3 linked regions of the Methanococcus voltae PS genome follow. The protein of the gene in region 3 binds, or shares a complex with, the protein of the main gene of each other region. Links are inferred from orthologs where the notes say so. Each region holds a gene or a part of one and is shown on either strand. Other genes may lie near its edges.

What was found. The genes of interacting proteins can lie anywhere in the genome.
Region 1: the proteins of M2325_RS01810 (region 3) and rpl12p are in contact, whole or in part, in a crystal structure (PDB 5H7L), measured with the Pyrococcus horikoshii proteins. The link is inferred for Methanococcus voltae PS from one-to-one orthologs. Residues at the interface, in WP_048053510.1 of Pyrococcus horikoshii: Pro161, Met164, Met165, Phe168, Ser169, Ile172, Val195, Glu196, Phe202, Leu211, Ser212, Val213, Met216, Lys222, Phe223, Asn224; in WP_010886059.1 of Pyrococcus horikoshii: Leu100, Ala101, Gly102, Leu103, Ser104, Ala105, Leu106, Phe107, Gly108.
Region 2: the proteins of M2325_RS01810 (region 3) and dph2 are in contact, whole or in part, in a crystal structure (PDB 6Q2D), measured with the Methanobrevibacter smithii proteins. The link is inferred for Methanococcus voltae PS from one-to-one orthologs. Residues at the interface, in WP_011954157.1 of Methanobrevibacter smithii: Pro482, Asn483, Lys484, His485, Tyr553, Asp555, Glu556, Glu559, Leu560, Leu591, His592, Glu593, Asp594, Ala595, Val596, His597, Arg598, Gly599, Pro600; in WP_011954460.1 of Methanobrevibacter smithii: Met1, Met3, Tyr4, Pro28, Glu29, Gly30, Leu31, Met33, Phe58, His80, Thr124, Gln126, Ser179, Gly180, Asn181, Phe182, His183, Leu185, Tyr201, Asn202, Phe211, Ile215, Arg291, Asp295, Asp296, Gln298, Met299.

The regions. Positions count from the first base shown.
Region 1 is NZ_JANUCQ010000002.1:484,537-488,442, forward strand. Bases 1-2,666 are described here. They hold rpl12p (50S ribosomal protein P1), read left to right. Parts: upstream 1-1,016; coding sequence 1,017-1,316; downstream 1,317-2,666. Other genes in these bases: M2325_RS05470 (50S ribosomal protein L10), read left to right, coding at 1-818; M2325_RS05480 (TATA-box-binding protein), read left to right, coding at 1,650-2,195; hisH (imidazole glycerol phosphate synthase subunit HisH), read left to right, coding at 2,466-2,666. Also shown: more of hisH, read left to right, coding at 2,667-3,107; M2325_RS05490 (pyridoxal-phosphate-dependent aminotransferase family protein), read right to left, coding at 3,247-3,906. UniProt on the Methanocaldococcus jannaschii protein: Forms part of the ribosomal stalk, playing a central role in the interaction of the ribosome with GTP-bound translation factors.
Region 2 is NZ_JANUCQ010000003.1:203,344-207,479, forward strand. The notes cover bases 1-2,896. They hold dph2 (diphthamide biosynthesis enzyme Dph2), read left to right. Parts: upstream 1-913; coding sequence 914-1,879; downstream 1,880-2,896. Other genes in these bases: thiC (phosphomethylpyrimidine synthase), read right to left, coding at 1-539; M2325_RS06620 (L-threonylcarbamoyladenylate synthase), read right to left, coding at 1,916-2,539; M2325_RS06625 (MTAP family purine nucleoside phosphorylase), read right to left, coding at 2,780-2,896. Outside these bases: more of M2325_RS06625, read right to left, coding at 2,897-3,541; ribK (CTP-dependent riboflavin kinase), read left to right, coding at 3,745-4,134. UniProt on the Methanocaldococcus jannaschii protein: Catalyzes the first step of diphthamide biosynthesis, i.e. the transfer of the 3-amino-3-carboxypropyl group from S-adenosyl-L-methionine (SAM) to the C2 position of the imidazole ring of the target histidine residue in translation elongation factor 2 (EF-2).
Region 3 is NZ_JANUCQ010000001.1:357,901-363,648, reverse strand. The notes cover bases 1,475-4,449. They hold M2325_RS01810 (elongation factor EF-2), read right to left. Parts: upstream 4,067-4,449; coding sequence 1,883-4,066; downstream 1,475-1,882. Other genes in these bases: M2325_RS01805 (30S ribosomal protein S7), read right to left, coding at 4,427-4,449; tuf (translation elongation factor EF-1 subunit alpha), read right to left, coding at 1,475-1,517. Outside these bases: rpsJ (30S ribosomal protein S10), read right to left, coding at 1-127; more of tuf, read right to left, coding at 231-1,474; more of M2325_RS01805, read right to left, coding at 4,450-4,993; M2325_RS01800 (30S ribosomal protein S12), read right to left, coding at 5,174-5,617. UniProt on the Methanocaldococcus jannaschii protein: Catalyzes the GTP-dependent ribosomal translocation step during translation elongation.

The sequences.
Region 1 (3,906 bases), on a different replicon or contig from region 3:
TGAAAAGAGCGATTGAAGAAGTCGCTGAGGAAACAGGTAATCCTTCATTCACAAAATTAATTGATTGTATGGAAAAAGGTGCTGCACTTATTGCAACCGAAATGAACCCATTCAAACTCTACAAGACTCTTAACGAGAGCAAAAGCCCTGCGCCAATTAAAGCTGGAGCTACTGCACCTTGTGATATTGAAATTAAAGCTGGTTCAACAGGTATGCCACCAGGACCATTTTTAAGTGAATTGAAAGCTGTAGGTTTACCTGCTGCAATCGAAAAAGGTAAAATTGGTATCAAAGAAGATACAATCGTTGCTAAAGAAGGAGATGTAGTATCCGCTAAATTAGCCGTGGTATTATCAAAATTAGATATTAAACCTATGGAAGTAGGTTTAAATGTATTAGGCGTTTACGAAGATGGAATTGTATACGACCCTGAAATATTAAAAATTGATGAGGATGAATTCCTCGCTAAATTACAAAGTGCTTACACTGGTGCATTTAACTTATCCGTTAATGCAGTTATTCCAACATCAGCTACAATTGAAACAATCGTACAAAAAGCATTCTCCAATGCTAAGGCTGTATCAATTGAAGGCGCATTCTTAACATCAGAAACCTCAGACGCTATATTAGGAAAAGCTACCGCTCAAATGTTAGCAGTTGCTAAATTAGCTGGTGAAGATGCTTTAGATGATGAATTAAAAGGAATGGTAAGTGGTTCAGAAGTAGAATCAGCTCCTGCAGCTGAAGAAGCTCCTGCAGCTGAAGAAGAGAAGAAAGAAGAAGCTCCTGCATCAGTAGGTATGGGATTATTATTCTAAAATCTTCAATTTTTTAGTATATCATATGAATAAATTTAATATATTTGATTATAGAAATATAATTATAGGAAAAATAACGATTTAAAAAAAATCTAAGGTATATATTGAAAAAATATATATACTTCAATAGATTATCTGAAAACTAATAATTATAAAAACACAAAACTAAGTAAATTATTAGTATTTGAGGTGTACTTTATGGAATACATATACGCAGCTTTATTATTAAACTCAGCAGATAAAGAAATCACAGAAGATGCAGTTAAAGCAGTTTTAACCGCTGCTGGTGTAGAAGCAGACGATGCAAGAGTTAAAGCATTAGTTGCTGCTTTAGAAGGAGTAGACATTGAAGAAGCTATTGCAAAAGCAGCAGCAGCTCCTGTTGCAGTTGCAGCAGCTCCTGCAGCAGCTGAAGCTCCTAAAGAAGAGAAAAAAGAAGAGAAAAAAGAAGACAACGGTGCTGCAGCAGCAGCTGGTTTAGGCGCTTTATTCGGATAATTAAATTAAATCCGAATACTCTTATTCTTTTTAATAAATCATATGATAAAACTTGTTAATTTGGAACATTTAATATTATTAAACTATTTTTTATATCATCTTACAGATTATAATTATATATATTAATATAAAAATATATTTATAAATTTAAATATAGTTATATATCACATATTTAGTAACTATTTTCTGCATATTTAATAGAATATAATAGAATAGGGTGTAATATAATATAATATAATTGGGACTTATATTTAATAAATTATAAAAAGTATATAAATACCTTTATATACTATATAAATAAAACTTATATTATATGTAATATAGGTGAGAGCTATGGAACCTGAAATAAAAATTGTTAATGTGGTAGTTTCAACACAGATAGGAACAGATATAGACTTAGAATATGCTGCAGATGTTTTAGACAACGCAGAATATGAGCCAGAGCAATTCCCGGGTTTAGTTTGTAGATTAAGCGACCCAAAAGTTGCATTATTAATATTTAGAAGCGGTAAATTAAACTGTACTGGTGCTAAAAATAAGGAAGAAGCAGTAATAGCTATTAAAAAGATAATTGCAGAGCTTAAAGAAGCAGGTATGGAATTAATTGAAAATCCAGAAGTTAACGTTCAAAACATGGTTGCTACAACCGAATTGGGCATGGAACCTAACTTAGATGATATTTCGACATTAGAATGTACTGAATACGAACCAGAGCAATTCCCGGGTTTAGTATACAGATTAAGCGACCCAAAAGTTGTAGTATTAATATTTGGTAGCGGTAAAGTTGTTATAACAGGTTTGAAGAAATTTGAAGACGCATATATTGCATTTAACAAAATATTGACTACATTAAAAGAGCTTGAAGAAGAATTTTACTAATAAATATTAATACATATTACCTATTTTATCCATTTTTAAAACATACTACTAATTGTATATTTTTATTTTTACAGCATATTTTTTAAATAATTTTTATTTTCATCATATTAAATCAATACAATAACAATTATTGGGAGATATTAAAATATGTATATATACTATAATTGTGTACTTTTTATGTAATTTAATTTTAATTTAGGTTAAGTCCATTATTTTATTGATTTATTAGAAAATTATATAGTAACTAATTATACAGGTGCATGTGAAATTATGATTGCCATTATCGATTATAACGCAGGAAACTTAAGAAGCATTGAAAAAGCATTTTCAATTTACGAAAGGGACGTAAAAGTTACAAATGACCCAGAAATTATATTATCCGCAGATAAAATTGTATTACCTGGCGTAGGAAACTTTGGAGATTCAGTAAAGAATATAGAAGCTGTTAAATTTGATGAAAAAGTATGTGACAAAATAAATACAAATTGTTCAAACTTAAAAGAGTTAATTACCCAAGATATTGGAAAAGTACCTTTTTTAGGCGTCTGTGTTGGAATGCAGTTATTATTTGAAAAAAGTGAAGAAAGTGAAGGAGCAGGATTAGGCGTATTTAATGGAGAAGTAGTTAAATTTACCAATGTTCCAAAAATACCACATATGGGTTGGAATAACGTCAAACAAATCAAAGATATACCATTATTTGAAGGAATAAAAGACAATGACTACTTTTATTTTGTCCACTCATATTATGTAAAAACTTTTGACGAAAAAATAATTGCAGGTATTTGTGATTACGGTACAAAGTTTACCTGTGCAGTTAATAAAGATAATATATATGCTACACAGTTTCACCCTGAAAAAAGTGGAAAATCCGGCTTAAAAATGATTGAAAACTTTGTAGAATTAATTTAAAAATAGAAATAAAAATAAAAGTAAATATAAAATAAAAATAAAATAAGAAATAAAAAAATAATATAATATAATATAATAAAAAATAAAATTAAATTCTATTTTTTTATAAATTAATATATTGGTCATATCATTTTATTTATTATAATAAGTAATCTTTAGCTACGTCAACGCCACATCCTGCGTTGTATCCAAGTTTTTTAAGACCTGCTTCAATTAATGCTAAAGTACCTAATATATGGTGCTCTTTTACACTACCCATGTGTCCTACTCTAAAGATTTTACCTTTTAAGTGAGCTTGACCACCTGCAACTAAAACGTCGTAATCTTTGTTTAAAGTTCCTCTGAAATCCTTGTCACTTATTCCTTCAGGGTATAAAGCAGATGTAACTGTTACAGACCTTGCTCTTTCTTTTGCGAATAATTCAAGACCCATTGCTTCTAAACCTGCTCTTGTAGCTTCTGCGAATTTATCGTGTCTTTTGAATCTGTTGTCCAAACCTTCGTCAAGTACAAGCTCTAAAGCTTTATTCATTGAATAGGTCATTGATACTGATGGTGTGTAAGGTGTTTCTTTACTACTGTCCCATTTTTTCTGGTAAGCTTTGATATCCAAATAGAATGATTTAGTCTCGGTATTATTGATAACGTCCCAAGCTTTGTCATTTACTGAGATAGCTGCCATTCCAGGAGGTGCAGCAATACATTTTTGGGAGCCTGTTACACAAATGTCGATGTTAAATTTATCCACATCTACGTAATCGCCACCTAATGAAGAAACTGTATCTACAATGTAGATTGC
Region 2 (4,136 bases), on a different replicon or contig from region 3:
ATAACTCTTTCATCGTTGTTAAGCGCCTGAACGCTTTGTTTTGTTATACCACAATGTAACGTCATAAAATCAACGCCTTCTTTAGCTTGTCGTTCTATAACGTTAAAGATTAAATCTTCGTCCATATCTACAACTTTTCCGTATTTATTTTTAGCATCGACTCCAACTTCATAAATAGGAACCGTACCAATTGGTAAATTAGTTTTAGACATTATTTCCTTTCTTATTTCGGGTAAATTGCCACCAGTACTTAAATCCATTATTGCATCTGCACCATATTTATTTGAAATAGCAACTTTTCTCAATTCTGAATCAATGTCTATACAATCTGGAGAAGTACCCAAATTTACATTTACCTTTGTAGATAAACCTTCACCAATTCCTACAGGCTTAGTATTTCTATTTATATTTTTAGGAATAACCACATATCCTTTGGCAATAAGCTTCCTAAGTTGATTTAAGTCCATATTTTCTTGTTCTGCTACGTATTTCATCTCTTCCGTAACATTACCTTTAATAGCTTCAGTCATTTGTGTCATAATTTCACCAATATGATAAAATATATAATTAAATTATAATAAAAATTATGATAATACGATTATAAACTATATCTATGATAGTATTATAAGATATATCGGAATATATTAATATATTAACTGGTTTTTAACATATATTATCATATAATTAGGGATATTTTTTAATCATTATTATTCCATTACCAATTATTAAATACTTAATATATTTAAAACAATATTATAGTTTAAGAAGTATTGTGCCAACTAGTTTATAAATCCCATGATAAGTATTAATTTGAACCTAAGTTAAATTCAAATTAATATTATAAAAAGAATAAAATATATTTCAAATATTATAAAATAATCATATGTTAAAACTATTATTAAATGGTGAAAAAATGTGGAATTTAGAAACAGAACGCGTATATAATTATATTTGTAATTCAAAAGCTAAAAAAGTTATTTTACAAGCACCAGAAGGTTTAAAAAGGTCTGTAGATTTGGAAATATCCAAATTACGTCAAAAGTTTATAGAATATAACACAAAACCTGAAGAAATCCCAAAAATGATAATTTGGGGAGAATCTTGTTTTGGGGCGTGTGACTTGTGCGATAGAGAAGTCTCGTTATTAAATCCTGATTTAATAGTTCATTATGGGCATGAAGAGCTTTCCTATGTTAAATCAGAGATTCCTGTGATATATGTTCATGCTTACTATAACGTAGATGAAGATTTTAAAAAAAATATGGAAAAACTCCAAAAAGAACTAAATAACCCCACCATAGTTAGTACGGTTCAATTTAAAAAGTGCCTTGAAGAATATAACCCCAATATAATTTTAGGATGTAGGGCGGTAATAACTAACTGGAAAAACGACGAATCAATATTATATGTGGGCACAGGTAGATTTCACCCATTAATGATGGCATATAAGTTTAAAAAAACTGTTAAAATATATAATCCACTTTCTCAGGAAGTTTCAGAAATAACGGAATCTGAAATCAAAAAAATGATTAAAATAAGAATTGGAAAAATAACAAAATTAATGTTAAATCCTCCAAAAAAAGTAGGTATTGTATTATCTACAAAAAAAGGGCAATGTAGAGCCAAAGTATTCGAAAAAATGATAGAATTGTGTGAAGAAAATAAAATTGAGTATACTCCAATCGTTTTAAACAACATTTCTCCGTCAAATTTAATATATAAAGTTGATGCGTATGTCATTTGTGCCTGTCCACGTATTGTATTAGATGATTATTCCAACTATGATAAAACACTTGTTACGGCTCGAGAATTTGAAATGTATGTCAAAGAAGACTTTGAATACATATTTGACGAAGTAATGGAGCATGATTTCTTATAAATTAGCATGTTACGATATATTTTATATTATTTTAAATTATTTTTTTATAATTATATTTTTTAAATCTAATTCTTTTAAAATTGTTTTAAAGGAGATAGAACCTTCTCTTACTAATTCTAAACTATTATTTGTTATTTTTATAATCGTAGAGGGCTTTTTGTATTCACAATCGCCATCATCGATAATAATATCAACTTTATCCATTATTTCCTTGCCGATATCAGATATAGAATAAGAAGAAGGCCTACCGCTTATATTAGCACTTGTAGAGGTTATTGGTATCTCGGATAATTCCAAAATTATTCTTGAATCGGGTACGCGAATACCTACATAATCTTTACATATATAATCAGGTATTGACTCCTTTTTAGGTAGTATTAAAGTAATGGGTCCAGGTAAAAATTTTTCTATTAGTGTTTTGGAAATATCTGAGATATATGCGTATTTCGCAATATCTGATTTTTTTTGTAAACTTATGGAAAGGGGTTTTGATTCATCTCTTTGTTTTATTTTATAAATCCTATCAATTACATTTTTGTCGAGAGCATACCCACAAATACCATATATCGTATCAGTAGGACATAGTGCAATCTCACCATTTTTAAGATGCTTTTTAGCTTCATTTAGTGTTATTTCTACCCCTTTTCGAATAATTTTCATAATACCCCAGTACAATCACATATCGTGTTAATAAAGCCTATTATTTTTTAAAATATATTTAAACCATGATTTAGAACTTATTTAGTTTTAGTTTTTTAGATAATTTATAATTATTATTTTATTATTTTATCAGTTTATTATTTTTTATATATATTACGTATTTATATTTTTAAATCATCTGAAATCCATTTATTTGTTAAAATTAATAACTTGAAACTTAAAAGATTTCGAGTTAAAAACTTAAATAAATGCATTTTTCATTACATCTTTACAAGGGCAAGTCCGTTCTCCAAACTTATAATTTATAAAGTCATCTACAACATTTACTATTTTGGCTTCCATTGATTTTACCGTATCCAGTACTTCGTCAACGGTTAAATCGCTATCTTTAATACCTGAGCAATAGTTTGAAATGTTGCAAAGTGAACAATAGCACATTTCAAGTTCTTTTGCTAAAGAAACTTCGGGATAAGCAGTCATTCCAACAACGTGACCCCAATGTTTATACATGTTTATTTCAGCGATTGTTTCAAATCTTGGACCTTCTGTACATACGTAGGTACCTTCGTTATAACCATATTGTCTTTTATCCAGTATTCCTTTTAAAATTCCCCTTAAATCACTGCAAAAAGGGTCTAACATATTTACGTGAGCCACTTTTCCATCTTCGCCCTCATAAAAGGTACTTTTCCTCACCTTTGTAAATTCAATGAAGTCATTTGCAACCAAGAATGATGAAGGTTCTATTTCAACTTTTAAGGAACCTACTGCATTTAATGATAATATCCTTTTGACATCTAGTTGTTTTAAGGCATACATGTTTGCAAGGTAGTTAATTTTATGAGGTGGTGTGCTATGATTTAAACCATGTCTACTAAGTAATACCACGCCGTTGTTTTCATCAATTAATACCTTAGCTTCCCCATATTTATTTTTAACTATCTTTTCTTCCCCATTCTTTAAAAGACCCGCTATGCCAGTGCCGCCAATAATTCCAATCATAAATACACCGTTACTATGTTGATAATTAATTTAGTTAGTTTAATTAATATTTTTTATTCAATAATTGCCATAATTCAGTAAATTTTAAATCGATATGTATATTATTAATGTATTATTATGTATAATAAAATATAATAAAAGTATATATAATATTCCATGCACGGTATGGAATTTTAGAAATAATATTATTGAATGGCGAAAAAATGAAATTTTATGGGAAAGTTATTAGTGGAAAAGGGAAGGGAAAATATTTTGTAGGTTTAGAGCCATACAAACTCGCTTTTGAAAAAAATTTAGGATACACCCCGTACCTCGGAACTTTAAATATAAAGACAGGTCGTGATTTTTGGATCAACGTTGAAAATTATAAAATTATAGACGATTTTGAATATAAAAACGAAAAATATTATGGAGTAAAATTTGTACCTATTACAATAAAAAACCGCTTCGGTGTTTCTATTAAAGGTTCTATTGTTGCCCCTAAGAAAACAGTTCATTCAAAATCCATTTTAGAAATAATATCCCCATTAAATCTTAGAAGATACTTAAATTTAAAAAATAATGATATTGTAATTGTTGAGTTAGAAGTCTAATA
Region 3 (5,748 bases):
TTGTTGGTAATGGAATTGGACCTGCTAAATCAACACCTGTTTTTTCAGCGATTGCTTTAATTTGGTCACATACACCGTCTAATTCTGTATGTTTTGTACTTGATAATTTTATTCTTGCTTTTTGCATAATTTAGCCTCATTTAAGGTATGTAATGAATTGTATAATAAATATAATAATTATAAGAATTATAATTAAAAAATTAAAAATTAAATAATTAGAATTAATCTAATTATTTGTTTTTAGCTACAACTTTAATAGCCATACCAGCTGCTACAGTCATACCCATATCTCTAATAGCGAATCTACCGAGTTGTGGAATTTCTTTAACGTTTTCAATAACCATTGGTTTTGTTGGTATTAATTTAACGATTGCAGCGTCACCAGCTTTTAAGAAGTCTGGGTTTTCTTCTAAAACTTCACCAGTTGCAGGGTTTAACTTTTTGCTTAACTCTGCAAAGGTACATGCAATCTGTGATGTGTGTGCGTGGAATACTGGTGTGTATCCTGCTGTGATAACTGAAGGGTGTTGTAAAACAACAATTTGAGCGTCAAATTCAGCTGCAACTGATGGTGCGTTGTCAACTGGACCTAAAACGTCTCCTCTTTTGATGTCTTTTTTACCTACACCTCTTACGTTGAAACCAATGTTGTCTCCTGGTTCTGCTGAAGGTAACTGTTCGTGGTGCATTTCCACTGTTTTAACTTCTCCTACTGAGCCTGAAGGTTCAAATACAACTTTGTCTCCTGGTCTGATGATACCTGTTTCAACTCTACCAACTGGAACTGTACCTACACCAGTGATTGAGTAAACATCTTGGATAGGTAATCTCAATGGTAAGTTTGTTGGTTTTTGAGGAGGTTGGAATGAGTCAATAACTTGAGCAATTGTAGGACCCTTGTACCATTTTGTGTTTTCTGATTTTTTGAATACGTTGTCACCGTGTAATGAAGCTACAGGGATGAAAGGTACGTTGTCAGGGTTGTAACCTAACATTTTTAATAACTCTTCGCTTAACATTTTCTTCATAGCGTTGTAGTCAGCTTCGTTGAAGTTAACTGTATCCATTTTGTTAATTGCAACAGCTAATTGGTTTACACCTAATGTTCTGATTAAGAAGATGTGTTCTCTTGTTTGTGGCTGAATACCGTTGTTGTGGTCATCTACGTTAACAACTAAAACAGCTGCGTCAGCTTGTGAAGCACCGGTAATCATGTTTTTAATGAAGTCTCTGTGGCCTGGGCAGTCTACGATTGTTACTTCGTATTTGTCGGTAGGGAATTTTTTGTGAGCGATGTCAATTGTAACACCTCTCTCTCTTTCTTCTTTTAAACCGTCCATAACGTAAGCAAATTCGAATCCAGCTTTACCTTTTTCTTCAGCTTCTCTTCTTAATCTTGTAATTACCTGAGGGTCGATAGCTCCACCGTCTAATAATAATCTTCCTACTGTGGTTGATTTACCAGCATCAACGTGTCCGATAAATGCAACGTTCAATATTGGTTTTTCTTTTGCCATATTGTCACCTGTATTTATTCTTGTTTTATTTGATTTTTGTAAGTATAATTTATCTTATCAAGAGATTTCTAAATAAGTATAATTTGTAATATGATAGTAAAAATGAGTATATATATTTTATGGTATATTGTTAAAATCTTTTGGATTTTTCAAAATTAATCATGATTAATCGTGTAAGATTTTTGTACCCTAATTATAATTTTACTCAATTTCACTATTTTTAAATAAGTACATATGAATTAATTGATATTATAAATCCATAATAATTATATTGCAAATTATTATAATCAATTATAAGTTCACTATATTAATTCATATGTAATTATCCTATTTTATAATTATTCTGGTTATTCTAATTATTTTAATTATTCTGTTTTTAAACCTTTTCTTGACCTGATTTGTTGAACAATCTTAGGTTGTATTTCTGCAGGTACCTTTTCGAATCCTGAGAATTCAACGGACCATAAACATCTACCTTGGGTAGCCCCTCTGATTGCACCAGCGAATCCGAACATTTCAGCAACAGGAACGCTACCTTTAATAATTGACATGTCACCTTCTTGTTCCATATCAACGATTTGGCCTCTTCTGTTGTTGATTTCTTTCATACCATCACCCATGTAATCTTGTGGTGTGTTGATATATACTTTTTGCATAGGTTCTAATAATACTGGTTTAGCTTGTGTAATAGCGTCTCTAACACCGAATCTTACCGCAGGAATAATTTGTGCTGGACCTCTGTGGATTGCATCTTCGTGGAAAGTTGCATCCATTAATTTAACTTTTACACCTTGAACTTTCTCAGCAGCTAAAGGACCGTTTCTTACAGCTTCTTTGAAACCTTCGATAATTAACTCTCTAGCTTCGTCTAACTGTACGATACCTCTAGTTAAGTTTGTGATTAAGTTACCGCCCATGATTGACATAACTTTTTTAGCTTCGTCTTTTGGTAAACCAGCTTCTACAAACTTACCTTCTGCTTCTGATGAGATTTTTCTCTTGAAGTCTTCATCTTTTAAGTCGCCTTTAACATATGCTTGGTATACACTGTCTTCTAAAGGTTCTACGATGAAGTACAATTTGTTGTGTTTGTTTGGTGATTTTCCTTCAATTTCAGGGCTTGTACCGTTGATTGTTTCTCTGTAAACAACGATTGGTTCACCAACATCAACTTCGATACCTGTATCTCTGCCGATTTTTGTGTTTGTGATAACTTCGATGTGGAGTTCACCCATACCGCTGATTAAGTGTTCACCGGTTTCCTCGTTGATTTCCACTCTAACTGTGTTATCTTCTCTTGCGATTTGTCTTAATACTTCGATTAATTTTGGCAAGTCTTTTGTGTTTTTAGCTTCGATAGCAACTGTAATAACAGGTTCACTTACGTGTGATAAACCTTCGAAAGCTTGTTCCATTTTGTTTGAGAATGCTGAAACAGTTTCCCCTGCTGTTGCTTCTTTTAAACCTGTAATAGCACAGATGTTACCTGCTGAAATACTTGGTACCTGAACTCTTTCTGCACCCATGAAAACTGAAACTTGTTGAGCTCTTGCTTTTTGTTCTGCACCAACTAAAAACAATTCGTCACCTTGTTTCATTCTTCCTGAGAACAATCTGCATGCTGAGATAGCTCCTGCGTGTTTATCAACGATAATTTTTGTGATAACACCTGCTAAAGGACCGTTAGGGTCACAGGTCATCATTGATTTACCAATTTCTGACTCAATGTCACCTTTCCAAATGTTTGGAATTCTGTACTTTTGAGCGTCAACTGGGTTTGGTAAGTGTTTGATAACCATATCTAAACATACTTCGTGTAAAGGTGCTTTGTCAGCTAATTCTTTTTGTCTTTCATCGTTACAGAAATCAATGATATCTTTGAATGAAATACCTGATTTTTGCATGTATGGTACTGAAATAGCCCAGTTGTTGTAAGCTGAACCAAATGCTACTTTACCACCCATAACGTCGCATAACCATTCTTTTTTGAACTCTTCAGGAGCCATCTTTTCGATTAAAACGTTAACTTCTGCGATGATTTTCATAAACCTTCCTTGTAATTCTTCAGGAGTTAATTTTAACTCGTTGATTAATCTGTCAACTTTGTTTATGAATAATACAGGTTTAACTTTTTCTTTTAAAGCTTGTCTTAAAACTGTTTCAGTTTGTGGCATTACACCTTCTACTGCACAGCATACAACGATAGCACCATCGATAGCTCTCATTGCTCTTGTAACGTCACCACCGAAGTCAACGTGACCTGGTGTGTCGATTAAGTTAATTAAGTGTTCTCCGGTTTCTGACTGGTGAACCATTGACACGTTAGCAGCGTAGATTGTAATACCTCTTGCTGCTTCTTCTTCATCAAAGTCTAAAGCAAGTTGGTCCCCTGCTAATTCTTTTGATATCATACCAGCACCTGCTAAGAGGTTGTCTGATAATGTTGTTTTACCGTGGTCGATGTGTGCACAGATACCGATGTTTCTGATTTTATCGTGGGTTTCCATTAAACTGGTAACCTTTTCTACCATTTTTGCTCTTCTTCCCATTATTTCACCGAATCGAATAATTGATTTTGAAGTTTGAAGAATTATATTTTATTATACTTTTATTATAAATTTAATTTTATAATACATTAGTTAATCTAAGTACAATAATTATTAATATAACCAGTTTAGAATTATTTATCAATTTTATTAATCATATATTAATTAAATGTTAATTAACAAATAATTCATACTTTAAGATTATTGATAAATTATTTAAGATTACAATTTCAACATTTACGAATAAATTGAAAAGAATTATTATAATCATAAATGATGTATCATTTAATACGACTATAATATAATTATTGCATAATTACAAAATTCTAAAGATAAAGAAATGGATATAACTCAATATCTCAATTATCTTGCTGATTGAGCAACTCTTTCTTTTTCTTCTTTTTTCTTTACAGCAAAGCTTTTTTGCATGTCTGCTTTTGAAGCTGAGATTATTTCATCAGCTAAACAGTTTGCAAGTGATTTTTTGTTTTTTCTTGCTGAATTTAAGGTACCTAATGAGATGTTTCTTATAGCAGTGTCTAATCTTCTTACAGGTGAAACGTCAACTGATTGTAAGAATGCGATACCACCGTATGAAATTCTTGTTGTTTCTTCTCTAGGTCCTGCGTTTTCTAAAGCATCAACTAAAACTTGAACAGGGTTTTCCTTTGTTCTTTTTGCGATGATTTCTAAGGCTTCTTCCATAACTGCTAAAGCTTCGTATTTTTTACCAGTATTTGTTTGTTCAGCCATTAATTTATTTAAAACTCTTTCTACAATGTTCATTTTTGATTTATCGAACATTTTCTTTGAGTATCTTCCTGCGGTGTGAGGTACTAAAACAGGTTCTAAGCTAATGTATGACCTTAAGCTTGGATCTTTAACTGTAACAGCTTCACAATCCCATTTATTGAACAATTTAATTTCCAAAATTTCACCGTCCATTGTTATTTTTGTGATTTGTGATTTTGTTTTCCGAATGTTTTTCCGAATTTATTGATAATTATAAATTATTAATCTTAAATTAAGTATTAAGTTAAAGAAATTTAAAATTAAAAGTATTACTAAGATTAAATAAGGTTAAATAAAATTAAAACTTATTTAATGAACTTATCTTTTAACTTTTTCTTGTTTACCTTTAACTAATTCTCTGATTGAGTTTTTACCAACCATTACAACTTTATATCTTACTCCAGGAATATCCCCTTTAGCTTGACCTGTTGGACCACCGATTCCTTCGATAACTACTTCGTCGTGCTCGTCGATGAAGTTGATAGCGTGGTTACCTGGTGCAAATGCGGTAATAACTTTTCCGTTTTTAATTAATTGAACTTTTACACATTTTCTGATAGCAGAGTTAGGTTGTTTTGCTTCGAGACCTACTTTCTCAACAACAATACCTCTTCCCATTGGAGCACCTTCTAATGGGTCAGCTTTTAATTTTAAGCCTAATTCTCTGTTAACGAATTTGTACTGGTGCCATTTGCTTTCTTTTCTTTTTAAGAATAATTTTCTACCTGCAAATTCTCCTCTTGGAGCTTTACTTCCTGCCATTTAATCACCTATGACTAGCATATTCATAATTTTCCAATCGATTATATTATTGCATTATAATTTATTAGATTATAATTTATTATATTATTAAATTAATTATTAATAGTATAATTATATAACAACTAAAAATT